DNA from 2 places in the Pseudosulfitobacter sp. DSM 107133 genome. Region 1 is predicted to be linked to the other one. Evidence: riboswitches for the same ligand, from Rfam matches in the RefSeq annotation. Region 1 holds a riboswitch; the other holds the start of a gene.
What was found. A riboswitch is a leader RNA that binds a small molecule or an ion and turns the genes downstream of it on or off. The one in region 1 is predicted to bind cobalamin.

Region 1 (7,630 bases):
CGCCGACCCTCATCAATATATGCGCGCAGCGCAGAACCTGCGTCCATGTCTTTTCACGAACCTGGGCAAAAGGCGATATTCTGCCTTGACGCCCTTTGGGACCGCTTGTAATCACGCCCCCACGCCCAGCGCAATGCAGATGGGCGAAAGTGGGCGACAGGCCGCAAGGTGTGGCAGGGGACTGTAACTCCCTCGCGGAGACGCACGCCTGGTTCGATTCCAGGGTCGCCCACCACTTTGCTTCTTATTCATGTTTTCCAGGACTTTGCGAGATGCAGCGCCCATTTGGCGCACCGTCAGATTTGCAGGGCACATCCTGCCTGTGCTTTGGCAGGCATCACATCACTTTCATCACCACCGGGCGGTGGCAATGGGACTTGCCCACACACATTCTGGTGCATGTTCATTCGGGTCTCCCTGATCAGCTTCGGTCGTCGGCAGCCTCAGCTTCTCAGGGAGACCCGAATGAACAACGTGATGAGAATTCACAACAAGGACAGCCACGGCGCGTCATGACCCTGCCACCAACCGGTTGTTCAAGCAGTCCGCTGGAAGGCCGCTTCTGCCCGCGTCAGGGTCAGACGGAACGTGCTGCCTTTGCCCAGTTCGCTTTCCAAAGAGAGGGCACCGCCGTGCAGCACCGCCAGTTGTTCGGCGATGGCCAACCCCAGGCCCAATCCGCCCTTCTGGCGTGACATCGACCCGTCGACCTGCTGGAACCGCTGGAACACCCGTTCCAGATTATCTTGCGCGATGCCGCATCCGGTGTCTGCCACGCTGAACACGATCTGGTCGCCCATTTGCTCGATTGACAGGTGAATGTTGCCTGTGTCGGTGAACTTGATGGCGTTCGAGATCAGGTTGTACAGGATCTGTTTCAGCCTGATCGTGTCGGCCATCGCCTGCGCCGGTCCGTCTTCGGAATAGGTTAATGTCAGCCCTTTTGCTTCGGCATCGGAGCGCAGGTCATCGACGACGGACCTGCCAAGGTCGGTGACCTCGATCCGCTCCAGGTCCAGTTCGAGCTGACCCCGCGCAACCCGGGTCCAATCCAGCAAATCTTCGACCAAACGCAGCATGTGCTTTGCGGAATTCTCAATGCCTGCACTCTGTTCCGATACGAACCGCTGAAAGTTGGCCACTGCCGTGGTCACCGTGCCATCGGCGGGCGCAGCATTCTCCAAGGCGGCGGCGAGGCTTCTGGACTGGGGCAATCTTTCGCTGTTGTGCAGAAACGATGCGCGCCCCGAAATCACGGTCAGCGGGGTGCGCAACTCGTGCGAGACATTGTTGAGGAATTCCGTCTTTTCGCGGTCTGCGGCCTCTGCAGCCTTCAGGGCACGTTGCTCGGCGGTGACGTCGGTTGAAATGCCCACCGTATAGCCGTGCGGTGTCTTGGCTTCGGTCACTTTCAGCCAGCGGTTGCCAGCAGCAGCCTCCGAAAAGGACACGCCCGGATTTCGGAACCGCTCAAGCCGTTCTGCAATCCATGTGTTTTCGTCTTCGATTGTGGTCACGCCGGGCTGGTTCTTGACCGAATGCGCCAACAATTCCTTCATCGTCATTCCGGGTGCGATCAGGGGGCCGATCTCGGGGTAGTACTCGAGATATTTTTCGTTCACCAACATCATCCGCTCGTGGTCGTCAAAGGCGATGAAGCCCTCGTTTAGACAGCCAATGGACTCGGCCAAGAGTGCGCGCGCGCTTTCCTTTTCCGATGCGAATCTGCGGATGATCAACAGCACGCCGACCAGAATAACCGCCAGAAAAAGCACAAAGGCCAGCAGATAGGGGCTCTGCGGGGAGTAAGACGGCCATCCACCCGTGGGACGGCCCGTCGCCCGCCATGTGCTGCCCAGCATTTTGAACTCTGTCGTCACCGGCCGCGCGTTCAACGGTCCGGCATCGTCCCGCACGCCGATAGGAGACGTGGCCGAAGCCTGGATTTCACGCAGGCTGAAGCTGTATTTCTCGGTATCGCCAAAATCGTGTCGCTGGGCGCTAAGAAGTCCGTCCGCCGAGATGACAATCGAAATGACGCCCCAGAACTGTTCAACGTTGGTCGATGGGTTGGGCATAAAAACAGGATAGCGCAGGATATAGCCCGTGCCCCCTTGCACCAGCGGCACCGGGCCGTCGACGATCGGGCTTTGCCGACGATAGGCCTGTGCCACACTGGCCATCTGTTCGGGCACCTGCCAGTATTTCAGGCCAATCGTTTTCCGATTGCCTGTGATCGGAAAGCTGTGGGTCACTTCCAATCCAGGGGCAAGAGCCACGGCCCGGACACCCGGATTGCGCAATTGCAGGTCAGCGACAAAGCGGGAAATCTCTGCTTCGTTCACCTCTGTTGAGGCGTTCAGGAGGTTTTCAATGTGTTTGGCCACCAGAACCGCTTCGAAAAAGCGCAACTGGATCTGGTCCGTCGCGGTGTAAAGATCCTGTTCCAGATCTCGGCGCACGGTTGCCAGATGGTTGTCCCTGTCCAGCTTGATCACGGCATAGCCGATGCCCACAACGCTGCCCAGGGCTAGCGCGGTCAGCAAAATATAGGCTTTTGAGACCAGATAACTCTTGTACTTGCTCAACACATACTGTCCTTCACTAAGGCTTTGTAAGGTTTTCCCGCTATGGCTGTCGGGTTTTTTCCTGGCTGCTCCAAGCCTTTTTCTGAGACAACTATATATCGAAAATTGGCGCAATTGGGGCGGTTGATGTCATGAAACTGCTCACGGATTACGCGTACAATATCAATTTACTCTATCCTAGGTAGATTTTGGAAATTTCATAACCAGATTTTTGAACCGGCAGCAGCTGTTGTTCAAATTGTTGGTGTAAACCTTCGCGGGCTGTATCTTCGACGGTCCGCTGCATGGGCTGAGCCGTGACAGGCGTCAAATCCGCGGCCCAAGTGGCTTTCGCGCAAAGCGGCCTGAACGGTTTGTAAGGATCCGCGATACCCGCATATGACCCTCTACCTGGCAGCGCATCTGTGCGGCTTGCCACCACAGGGCACCACACAGCGCCGGACAGGCCAGCAGGACCCCACAGTGAAACTTGGCACCCAACCAGCACCAAAGCTTTAAGGAGGCACCCGGATGTTTGACGCGATCCCATCCAGAGAGGGATGGCAGGCCCCCAAGAATGGCCAGCCGGTCGGCCGCTTGAAGCTCCAGGACAGTCTGACCGAACGGCCGTGCCTGACCTGAGCGAAAACTTCCAGATCCAAGGTGCCCCTCAACCGCATGTGTGACCCATGCCGCAGACCAGCTGCTGGGATGATAGCGATATGATCCGACATCGCTTGCCTCGGACGGTCGGACGCCAGAATTCGGACGAAACGCCAAGGACTGATTTTTACGGATGAAATGGTGCCCCCACACGGACTCGAACCGCGGACCTACTGATTACAAATCAGTTGCTCTACCAGCTGAGCTATAGGGGCACTCGGGCGCTCATTTACTGTGCCCGTTCGAAACGTGCAAGATCAAAATGCACGGCAGACTGCACTTTGTCTTTCATGGTTTTCCCGCGGATCAAAACCGATATAACAACACCATAGGCCGATCCTTACAGGACCCAACACATACACATGCAGATTGTCATTCATACCGGCGCCCATTTCACCGAAGTCGAGCGGTTGGTGAAATGCCTGCTGCGCAACAAGGAAGATTTTGCGAGCAGGGGTGTGGCTGTTCCCGGACCTTCGCGATACCGCAAACTGTTGCGCGAAACCTTTGCGGCGCTGAAAACGACGGCTCCTGCCGAGGGCGCGCGCGATGTGTTGCTTGATGCGATTCTGGATGCCGAAGAGGCCGACCGCCTGATCCTGAGCCATCCGCATATTTTTGGCGCGCCGCTGGCCAGTGTGCGCAACGGGCGGCTTTACCCGAATGCGGTCGAGCGCATGGTACAGTTGAGCCAGCTGTTCCCCCACGACCAGATCGAAATGTTCACGGCCCTGCGCAATCCGGCAACGTTCCTGCCTGCGGTTTTCGGAGAATCGCCACGCGAAAGTGTCGAGGACTTTCTGGGCGTGGCCGATCCCGCCGATGTGCGCTGGTCGGACATGCTGAACGAGGTGCGCGAAGCGGCCCCCAACGTGAATATCACCGTCTGGTGCAATGAAGATACGCCACTGATCTGGGCCGAGATCATCCGCGAGATGGCGGGGCTGGAACACAACGAGAAAATCATCGGCGGTTTTGATTTGCTCGGCGACATCATGTCGCCCGAAGGGATGAAGCGGTTCCGCGCCTATCTCAAAACGCATTCCGTGATGACCGAAATGCAAAAACGTCGGGTGATTGCGGCCTTTCTCGACAAATACGCGCTGGAAGACGAGATCGAGGAAGAGCTGGACATGCCCGGCTGGACCGACGATCTGGTGCACGAAATGACGGAAATCTATGACGAGGATGTTTTCCGTATCCAGCGCATACCCGGTGTGACCCTGATTGCGCCCTAGGTCACATACCCATAAAAGGGATTCACAGACTTTAGAAAACGTGATTCACTTTCCGGCAAATGTGGAGGTGAGAATGGCACGTTTTGATTTGACAGATTTTGAATGGTCGGTGATCCAGCCGTTGCTGCCGACGAAGGTGCGCGGCAAGCCGCGTGTGGATGACCGGCGGGTTTTGAACGGCATCTTCTGGCGCTTGCGGACTGGTGCGCCCTGGGCAGACATTCCTGCCCGATACGGGCCGCATACGACCTGTGTGAACCGCTTCAACCGCTGGCGGCGTGCGGGCCACTGGGCGCGTATTCTTGAAGCAATATCAGAGGCATATGAGGGTGAGGTGCAAATGATTGACAGCTCCTCCATCCGGGTACACCAACAGGGCGCAAATGGCCCTAAAAAAGGGGGCGATCCGATTGCCTGGGTCGCTCAAGGGGCGGGCTGACAACGAAAATCCACGCTTTGGTGGACGCGCTTGGCCGCCCGATCCGGCTCATGCTGACGGCTGGGCAGGCCTATGATGGACACGCGGCAGAGCAGATGCTGGATCGACTGAAAGAAGGCTGCAGCGTGCTGGCGGATCGCGCCTATGACAGCAACGCGATCCGTGATTTGATCGCCAAACAGAAGGCGCAAGCCGTGATCCCTTCGATGCCGCAACGCAATCCTGTCATCGCGCATGATCGCGAGCGTTACAAAGCACGCAACGCAGTGGAGCGTTTCTTCAACAAACTCAAAAACTTCCGCGCGGTAGCAACAAGATATGACAAACGCGATGATAATTTCCTCGCATCCATACAACTCGCGTCAATCAGGATCTGGTTGCGAACTTATGAGTCGGTGACCTAGGGCCTGGCCCCTAGGGATCGCCCTGCCATTTGCCGTCAAAGATCAGCGCGTCCAGGTCCATGCGGCGGTTCCAGCCTTTGACTTCAAGCTCGGGGTTTTCATACAACTGGTCGACATGGCCGAGACACAGATAACCGACAATCTCGATCCGGTCCGGGATTTCCAGAATACGCCTCAGGTCCGCATCCCGAAAGATGCTGACCCAGCCCATGCCGATCCCTTCGGCGCGGGCGGCAAGCCAAAGGTTCTGGATCGCACAGACGGTACTGTAGAGGTCCATGCTGGGGTTATGCGTACGCCCCAGCACCACTTCGCCACCGCGCGTGCGGTCGCAGGTCACGCAGATGTTGACCGGTGCCTTGCGGATGCCCTCCAGCTTGAGGGACCGGTAGGTCGACCGGCGCGCACCCTCGAACATTTCGGCGGCCTCGTCATTGGCCTGCTGAAAGGCGCGCCAGACCTGTTCGCGGGCGTCCTGTTCGCGGATCACGATGAAATTCCACGGCTGCATGAATCCGACAGAAGGGGCGTGATGGGCCGCGTCCAGCAGCCTGCGCAGCAGGTCATCGGCCACCGGATCGGACAGGAACTGGTCGCGCACGTCGCGGCGGGTATAGATGGCCTTGTAAACGGCATCGCGTTCGGCAGTGGAAAAGGCCGCAGCCTGCGCCAGAGCGGTTGATTTCGTCATTGTTTGATCCCCAACAACACGTTTATGCGGCGCCCCTGCCGTCCACGCGGGGCACGCTGTGCTGTCTGGCCGGTCTTCTGACTTGGGGTCACCTGGCCCGCGCGCCTTCCCGGATCGCTCCAGTGGCATCTGCGCGTGGCCATCACCGTTACAGCGTTGGGCACGTCCCGGAGTTTCACCGGATTCCCGATTCTCCCGACGAGCGGGCACCAGACGGAGCCAGGATGCACGCAAGGCAAATGGGGGACAAGGGCGAAAGGGGGGATCGGGCCCGTGCGGGAAACGGTGGATGAACAGCCGCCCTCGAAGTCGGCGGGGCACCAGCGCGCGCCCCGCCTCTGCGTCAGCTCATGCCAAGCGCTTCTTTGTACATTTCCAGAACCGCCTCTTCTTCGGCGATGTCGTCGGGCTCGCGTTTGCGCAGCGCGATCACCTTGCGGATCACCTTGGTGTCATAGCCGCGCCCCTTGGCTTCGGCCATCACCTCTTTTTGCTGCTCGGCGATGTCTTTTTTCTCGGCATCCAGACGTTCGATACGTTCGATGAACTGGCGCAGTTCGTCGGCGGTTACACGATAGCTTTCAAGGTTGGTGGCGGTGTCGGTCATGGGGTGCGTCCTTCAATCGGTGCTGCTCGGGCAAGACCCAACCGATACCGCCCCCCCCTGTTGCCTGCAAGACCACTTTGACGCTTGGCCCCAATGGCGGGTCGCATTCGCGACTTGATCGGTGACGGCACAGGCGATAAGCCACGCATACTTTGGTTCGACGGGGTGACTCGTCGTTTAAGGGAACGCGGTGCGGGGCAATTTCCCCAAATCCGTGACTGCCCCCGCAACTGTTAGCGGTGAGCGCGGCCGTCATATGCCACTGGGTCATCGAACCTCGGGAAGGCACGGCCCCGCATCGACCCGCAAGTCAGGAGACCTGCCAAAGGGATCACCCGGATACGGACGCGGGGAGCGTGTGTGTCGGCGGCCTGACCGCTTTGGTGGCATTTCACCGGCGGAGGGCGTTTTGTCTTTCCCATATCGACGACCAAAGGGTCGGACCCAACCGACCCGTCCGTAAGGGGACAATTTTATGAAACATCTACTTGCTTCGGCATCTGTAGCAGCACTGGCCACCCTGCCCCGCGTGGCCTTGGCGCAGGACGATGCCTTTGACCTGGGCACGATCACGGTATCGGCCAGCCAGACACCTGTTGAGACCAAGCGCACCGGCACTGTGGTCGAGGTGGTCGAACAGGATGAGATCGAAAAAAGCAGCAGCGTGCGCGTATCCGAAACGCTGGACACGCTGCCGGGCGTTTCGCTTTCGGGCAATGGCGGTCTGGGCACATCGTCCGTGCTGCGCGTGCGCGGACTGTCCGGCAAATATGTGCCGGTCTATATCGACGGCATCGACGTGACCGACCCTTCCAGCGTCCAGACCCAATACAATTTTGGCGCGCTGACCACTGCTGGCGTCGGGCGCATCGAAGTGTTGAAAGGCTCGCAATCGGCGATCTACGGATCGGAAGCGATTGGTGGCGTGGTCAACATCACCACCCTACGCGCCACCGAAATGGGCACCCATCTGAGCTATAGCGTCGAGGCAGGCAGCTTTGACACCTATGCCGCCACCTTT
Region 2 (7,630 bases), on a different replicon from region 1:
CGCCTGCGTCGACGGACAATACCACCCGTCTGAGCGACCCCGAAAGCGACGTTTCAACCTCAATCCCATATCCCGGTTTGAGCTTGCGCAGGTCATATTCCGCGGCCAGCGCCAGCGCCACCTCGGCGCGATCGGGTGCAGAGAGGCCTGCTTTGGATAGCAAGGCGTCCAGGGTTTCACCTGAGGACAAACTGCCCGACCACATCTCCATTGGAGGTTTGGTCTCTGGCAAAGCCACATCAAGGACTGGACGCGATGGCGGTTCTGGTGCCCAAGCGACTGTGTCCGATCTAACAACCGTTAGCTCGAAGGGCATCAGCGGTTGAGTTCGCATTGCCGGGCTCTGCAACGGCGCGGGCTGCCAATCAGACACCGCAACAAGCGCTTCCGGGACAGGTGCCATTTTCCAATTGGTCGGGAGCCCCATTATCAACGCGACAGCAACGCCTGCCGCTGCGACGCCGACGGCAAGGTATCTCAATTTCATGACGTTTCTTCTTCTGCTCTTGCGAGAACACGGCGGATCTTCGGCGCTGCGAATTCTCGCGGTTCATGGTAATCGATGATGCTCGCAAACTGTCCCTCAGCATCGAAGAGAAAAACGCTCGCCGTGTGGTTCATCGTATAGTCGCCGTCTGTCGCGACCTTCTCATAGCTCGCACGGAAACCTTCAGCAGCGCGTGCTGTCTCTTCCAGCGTCCCACTCCAGCCTTGGATCGCTGGGTGAAAATAGCTGACATACTCTGCCATGGCGTCCACGGTGTCGCGCTCCGGATCGACCGTGATGAACACGACATTCATCTCCGCGACGGCTTCCCCAAGATCGTCAAGCCAGCCAGAGATATCCGACAATGTGGTGGGGCAAACATCGGGGCAGTATGTAAAGCCAAAAAACACCATGGATGGATTGCCCAGAAGCGACGCAGGTCCGACAGTTTCACCGCCTTGATCAGTCATCTGGAATTCCATCTGGGTAAGCGGCAAAGGTCGCTGAGCCACCGGTTCAGGCGCGCCGGGACCGTCCACACGCCACCAGCCGATGAACAGCGCGAGCGCAAGCGCGACGGTGACTGCGGCACCATAGGTGAAGAGGTTGCGTCGGCTCATCACCCCTCAGGCCCACGCGCCGCAATACCAAGAATAGGAACATCAACGGTCAGCGTCCCGCCATCGGCAAAGTTCAGTCTCAGCGGAAAGGTCTCGCCTTCCACCATCTTGGTTTGCAATCGCATCAGCATGGCATGCATGCCACCTGGCTCAAGCGCGACACTTTCGCCCGCTGGGATGGTGATTTCACCGACTGGGCCCATGGAACTGACGCCATTTGCGTCGGTCTTGGTCTCATGAATGTCAGGCATCATGGCGAGCGGCGTTTCCAGCTCCACCAGTGTCACTGGATCGGTCCCCGTATTGCGCAGTGTCATGTAGGCCGCACCTGGACGGTTGATGCCGATGGACGCGCGGGCCCATGCGTCTTCAACGACAATATCCTCAGAGCCAGCGAAAGAGGTGGTCGGTAATCCGACAAACACACTGAATGCAAGTGCGATGGCTGCAACGGTTGATTTCAAAGGTTTGCTCCTAAAATCAGTCTTCTGATCACGACCCGGCCGCCGCGACTTCGGCCGCAACCAAGGCGCGCAGCTCGTCGGCTCCGAACGGGTCAAGCGGTTTGCCATTCACATAGAACGTTGGTGTCTGACGCACGCCCATTGTCTCCACATCCGCACGATCCTGATTAAGGATTGCGAGCGTCTGGGGCGCTTTCATCTGGTTTTTTGCGACTTCTACGTTCAGACCGGCCTGCTCTGCAATGCCAAGGATCAATCCGGGCGCTGGTTCACCGTGGGATGCCCATCGTGGCTGAAATTCGAGGATCGCTTCTTTGACCGGAATATATACGTCCTGCATGCGCGCGGCTTCCATCACCCTGATCGCTTCTTCGGAAGCGGCGCCATGAAATGGCGTGTATCGCAGAACGACGCGAACCTGATCGCCGTGCTCCGCCATGATCTCCTTGATCACTGGGTAGAATGCCCGACAGGCTTCGCACGCAGGGTCGAAGAACTCTACGATTGTCACGGGCGCGTCTTTCGGTCCCATGATGGGGGAGTAGGGACGCATCAATGCTTCTGCGACCTCGGGCTGGACCGGTTCGACCTGAGCGACCGGGGCGGGGCGGGACTGATACCAAACGGCGGCGGCAAAGACTGCAAGGCCGACAAGTAAGACCGATAGAACTAGAGATTTGTTTTTCACGCGCGCGGCTCCTTCAGAGAGAAAAATGACAAGAACCCGATAAACGCAAAGGCAATCAGCGCCAACAGCGGGATAGGGATTCCAAGAAACAGCTGATTGTCGCCGGTGCAGGACGGGCCAGTCGCCGTGCAGGGTTGGATCGGCTCGGGCAGAACTCCAGTATAGAGACCAAGATGCCAAAGCGCGATGGCAGCGCCACCGAGGGCAAGCGCAACGCCGTAGCGACCGACCCGATGATCCTCGAACCACAGACCAAGGCCCAGAAGGACGGCCAGAGGGAACATAAACGCACGCTGAAACCAGCACAGATTGCACGGAGCCTGCCCCAGAACCTCACCGATATAGAGCACGGCCAAGGAACTCCCCAAAGCGACGATCCACGCGGCGGTCAAAGCCGTCTCTTTTGACATCACCCGGCTCATATCGACATCCGCGCCTTCAGATCGGCAAGGATCTCCTCTGCCGGCGTGCCATATGTCCAGGCACCGACATATCCGCCTTGCGGATCAAAGAGAAACAGCTGAGACGAATGCCCCATCGTGTATCCGTCGGGCGAAGCGGCTTCCTCAATCTTTTCGTAGTAGATGCGAAATGTCTTGGACGTTCTCTCAATTTGATCAGCGGTGCCTGTCAGTCCGATGATGTTTGCGTCAAAATATGGGATAAACTCAGCAAGCGCTTGCGGCGTGTCGCGTTCTGGATCAATCGAGATAAAAAGCGGCTGGACTTGTGTCGCATCGGAGCCGAGCCCGTCCATCACAGCGGCTACCTCCGCCAGAGTTGTGGGGCACACGTCGGGGCAATTCGCAAAGCCAAAGAAAACGAGCATCCAGCGCCCTGCGAGATATTCGTCTGTTTGGACCATCCCATTATGATCGGTCAGTTCGAAATCCGCCCGGAACGCGGGCTCATAAGCGCGCTGTTCGACTCTGGTAGAAACTTGCAGCCAGACGAACCCCACGATCGCGATCGCAGCGAGTCCCCAAAGCACTTTTTGTAACGCAGATAATCTCATTGGTCGTTTTGCGCCCGATTCCGCCCATTTTTCGTGAATTCTAAATGTTCTAGCTGCTAGAGGTTCAAGCTGTTTCTTGGCACAGAGGCGGTTTGTCACGGACCCGTGAACAGACCAGTGGCTTGTGCATGCCAATAGCTATAGCTACCAACACTATAGATATGGAGGTCACATGCTTACAATTGGAAGTTTGGGAAAGAAGACCGGAACAAAAGTTCAGACCATCCGGTATTACGAACAGATCGGGTTGATGCCCGAACCGGGTCGCACAGAAGGGGGGCAACGGCGTTACGGTGACGCCGAAGTCGACCGCTTGTCATTTATTCGACACGCGCGCCAGTTGGGATTTCCGCTGGAGGCGATCCGCGAGCTACTTGATCTTAGCGACAATCCGGATCGATCTTGCCACGAGGCCGACTCCATCGCTCGTCGACAACTCAAACAGGTCGAATTGCGGATGGATCGCTTGAAAGCGCTGCAGACCGAACTGAAGCGCATGATCCACGAATGCAGTGGAGGCAATACCGCGGATTGTAAGGTTCTCGAGGTCTTGCGCGATCACTCAGAGTGTCTGACCGACCACGATGCAATCGGCGCATAGTCGCGCCAATTGCTCGCAATCCAAAACGGTGTGTAAAACGACAATGGTCGGTCGTACATGGCTGCTTTTACCTTAGGCGGGTTGATAGAGCCGGGCGTGCGGAAGGCCTGTTTTCTCGAACCTCCGGAATGTCTTTGCCAAAGCCAGAGCACCAAGGTCAATGATGGGTTCAAGCAAAACAACGATGATGTAGACCGACGCGAATGCTCCCGCGTTTGCCAAGGTCTCCGCGGTAAAGCCCTGTCCGTAGAAAACCCAGAAGGCCACCCACGCCACAATGCCACCTTGGAACACCGCAGATAGCTTTGCTGCTTGAGTGTAGGAAACCTCGGTGTACGGCGTGTCGGCCGGGATAATCCTTCGTGCCAATGCGGTCATTGCCAAAACTGGCAGAATAAGCGTGGTCAGGTTCATTCCCAATTGCGGAATGTCGGAAGGTGAAAACAGGAAGCTTTGCGCTACAAGACCAAAGATCAGACCAATAGCTGTTGGAACTGTGCCGAGGATCAGGAAAAGTGTGGTTCCAAGTATCAAATGTACTTCTGACACGCCAACAGGTGGATGCGGCAGAAATTCAAAGAATCCTAGCACCATCGCGCTTGCCGCAGCGGAGCGTCCGGCCAAAGCTAAGATGTTGCCGTTCTGCTTCACGTGATCAACAGCGAGCTTGGCGACGATCCCAACCGAAGCAACACCGGTCGCAGTCCCCAGTACAATTTTTGCGCCGTCCACGACGCCAGGTTCGATATGCATAATTTCGTTCCTTCTGCACCCATCGTGCAAGATGCCTCCATAGAGGCGTTACAGTGTACTTGGCAGGTTTCCTGACTCGCGCTTCATCGCTGCAATTTCACCTTCCCGGATCTCTCCAGTGGTATTCGGAATGCAGCTAACGCTCACAGTTGCGTGGGCAGTCTCGGATCAGGACAGGACTTGATGTCCCTACCGCGTTCCCATTTACCCCGCCGCCGCAAATCGGCTTTGGGACCAAGTCCGAGCACCTGATATCCTCGGCCTGCCCGAGTCAAGATGGTTTGTAGAATGCAGTTGGTGTGTAGTCGCTGTGGCAACCAAATTTTGCCCAAGTATGATGCGAGATAACACAAAACTACTCCATCAAACAGCTAGTTACATCAACTCATCTCTTCAACTTTCCGAGAAAAACTAAGCCCAGGACGGATCTCCCTGGTCTCCATCCGAAAAAGCAAAACATCCCCAAGAGCGGAACTCTTGGGGATGTCGTGATCAGACCAAATCAGATTATTCGGCCGTCGCGGCATAGTTCATGATGTGAAAAATCATGTTCTGTTCAATTGTGCCATCGACAAGGTGTGCCCACGGGCCTTTGGCATAGGCGGCGACATCCTCACCCGAATGGGTTTCGGAGGACTTGGGAACCACCGCCTGCTGCAAATAGTCCAGGTCTGTCGCGGCCTCTTCGGTGAGCACCGGTCGCGTACCAAAGAAAGAACCATCCGCTTGTTCCGTCAGAACCGATCCCGCACCGTTCAGGTAGCCTGCGACGGTGAACGGCTTATTGTCGGCTCCCAATTCGGGCTCCCCGGTATGCGCCACGCCTTCGCCGTCGATGCCCATGCACAGGCCAAGGATGTCCGACCCACGCCCGCAATAACCATTGAAGGCCAGCGCATGTTCATGATCAGCCGTCACGATGATCAGGGTGTCGGCATCGTCCGTCAGTTCATCAGCGATCGCGACGGCGTCGGAGAACGCCTTTTGGTCACGTACCGCGCGTGCAAGGTTACCGCCGTGGTTGGCATGGTCCACGCGACCCGCTTCGACCTGAAGAAAGTAGCCATTGTCCCCCGATTTTGCCTGAAGCGCCTGGATGGCCGCACCGGTCATGTCGGCCAGGCTGGGTTCGTCTTCGCGGTCAGCTTCGTACATCATGTGGCTGCTTTCAAACAGCCCGAGGATCGGGGTCCCATCCAAAGGGGTGTTTTCGAAAGACGCCTGATCGGTCGCCAAATGAGCGCCTAGTTCGCTTTGGGCTACGTCCATCAGATTGACCCCGTCTTCGCGGCGCCCGCCTTCGTCACCATGAAAGTTGCGCATGCCGCCGCCCATAGCGACGTCGATCATCCCGGAACGCATGGCCTCGATCAGCTGCGTCGCAATGTCAGTCTGGGTGTCGCAACCTTCAGGCACTGACGCCTCGAAATTGCGGTCCACTGTCTTTGCATAGGCCGAGGCCGGCGTTGCATGTGTGATGCGCGCTGTGGAGACAATGCCGGTTTCTTTTCCCATCTCACTCATAAGTTCGTTCATGGAGGCAACCGTATTGCCCGGCAGCGTCGAACAGTCGCCGCGGTTCACGTTTTCATTCACACCGATGATGCCAGCCTTGGTCTTGATCCCGGCCATCATGGCCGTGCCTGTTCCAGCGCTGTCCGGCGTCTGGGCATTAACGTTGTAGGTCTTGACCAGAGCGAGGTTTGGAAAGGCCTCCTGGGGTTGAACATACTCATCACCAAAGCCGCCCTCTTGCTGGCCTGCAAACAGACGCGATGCGTAGTTTGTACCAACGCCGTTGCCGTCAGAGATCATCAAAATGATGTTGACGGCTCTGTTGGTATTGGGCAGTTTTGCCAACTCTTCGGCCAGACGCTCTTGGCCGGATACGAACCAATCATTTTCTGCCTGCGGCAGGTCTTGTGCTGTCGCCATGCCTGATACCGCGATGGCAAGGGCGGATACCGCTGTTAACGTCTTCATAGTTTTGCTCCTGAAAAGAAGGATGAGTTTGCAGCGAAGATGCGGGTCTTAAGCATCAGATTTGTGACAGCGTGTGCTAAACTAAAATGAAATTTGGATCTTGAACCTATAGTGACTGTAGCAATTACATCTTCACGTAGACGATTCGAGGAGATATAAAATGAGCGCGAATGATCGGCTGTTGGCAACAACCCCAATCCTGAACTTCGACCACCCGTCGATTGCACAACTGATCGAGGACCGAGGGTGGAAAGCCCTTTCTCAACATGACCGGATCGGCGCTGTCTACGATTTCGTCCGCAATGAAATTGCCTTTGGGTACAACCGCGCTGACGACATCTCGGCCGCCGAGGTGCTCGCTGACGGTTTTGGTCAATGCAACACCAAGGGCACGCTTCTCATGGCCCTGTTGCGCGCGGTAAGTGTGCGGTGCCGCCTTCACGGCTTCACGATTCATAAAGAGCTTCAACGGGGCGTCGTGCCCGAACTCGTGTATCCGATTGCTCCAGAAGAGATCATTCACTCATGGGTTGAGGTGGAGACGGAGACGGGTTGGGCAAACCTCGAAGGATTCATTCTGGATGCGGAGTTTCTATCAGCGCTGCAATCCAAATTTACCGATTCACACAGTCTCTGCGGTTACGGGGCAGGGACCGACTGCCTGCAGGCGCCGCCAGTGGAGTGGACGGGGGGCGATACCTACATCCAAGAGACCGGTATTACCCAGGACTTTGGTACTTTCGACGCGCCCGACAACTTCTACGCCGCTCATCAGCAGTCATTCAGCTTCGTAAAGGGCATATTGTATCGCCATATCATACGCCATTGGATGAACGCCCGCGTGCGCCGGATCAGATCAGGTAGCGTGCCGCAGATCCCTGGCTTGGCATTGCCTAATCATAGACACGAGGAATCGCGTCATGCCTCATGATCACGGCCACGCGCATATTGATCCCGCGTCAGGCGACCGCCGTGTCTCCATCGCTATCTGGGCCAACGCACTTCTGACGGTTGTACAG

Region 2: another riboswitch for cobalamin. It lies ahead of DSM107133_RS23155 (energy-coupling factor ABC transporter permease); the one in region 1 lies ahead of bluB (5,6-dimethylbenzimidazole synthase).

Annotation. Positions count from the first base shown of each region.
Region 1 covers NZ_CP085154.1:2,524,019-2,531,648, forward strand. The annotation lists tRNA gene DSM107133_RS12365 (tRNA-Tyr) at 152-235, shown strand; gene DSM107133_RS12370 (ATP-binding protein) at 537-2,591, opposite strand; tRNA gene DSM107133_RS12375 (tRNA-Thr) at 3,370-3,445, opposite strand; gene DSM107133_RS12380 (hypothetical protein) at 3,593-4,468, shown strand; partial or broken gene DSM107133_RS12385 (IS5 family transposase) at 4,536-5,311, shown strand; gene bluB (5,6-dimethylbenzimidazole synthase) at 5,322-6,002, opposite strand; cobalamin riboswitch at 6,052-6,231, opposite strand; gene DSM107133_RS12395 (DUF2312 domain-containing protein) at 6,346-6,609, opposite strand; cobalamin riboswitch at 6,746-6,951, shown strand; gene DSM107133_RS12400 (TonB-dependent receptor) at 7,085-7,630, shown strand, end outside.
Region 2 covers NZ_CP085159.1:100,497-108,126, reverse strand. The annotation lists gene DSM107133_RS23190 (M23 family metallopeptidase) at 1-487, opposite strand, end outside; gene DSM107133_RS23185 (SCO family protein) at 484-1,107, opposite strand; gene DSM107133_RS23180 (copper chaperone PCu(A)C) at 1,107-1,550, opposite strand; gene DSM107133_RS23175 (thioredoxin domain-containing protein) at 1,600-2,259, opposite strand; gene DSM107133_RS23170 (disulfide bond formation protein B) at 2,256-2,681, opposite strand; gene DSM107133_RS23165 (SCO family protein) at 2,678-3,274, opposite strand; gene DSM107133_RS23160 (helix-turn-helix domain-containing protein) at 3,447-3,875, shown strand; gene DSM107133_RS23155 (energy-coupling factor ABC transporter permease) at 3,948-4,628, opposite strand; cobalamin riboswitch at 4,672-4,882, opposite strand; gene DSM107133_RS23150 (alkaline phosphatase) at 5,136-6,611, opposite strand; gene DSM107133_RS23145 (transglutaminase family protein) at 6,772-7,542, shown strand; gene DSM107133_RS23140 (cation diffusion facilitator family transporter) at 7,532-7,630, shown strand, end outside.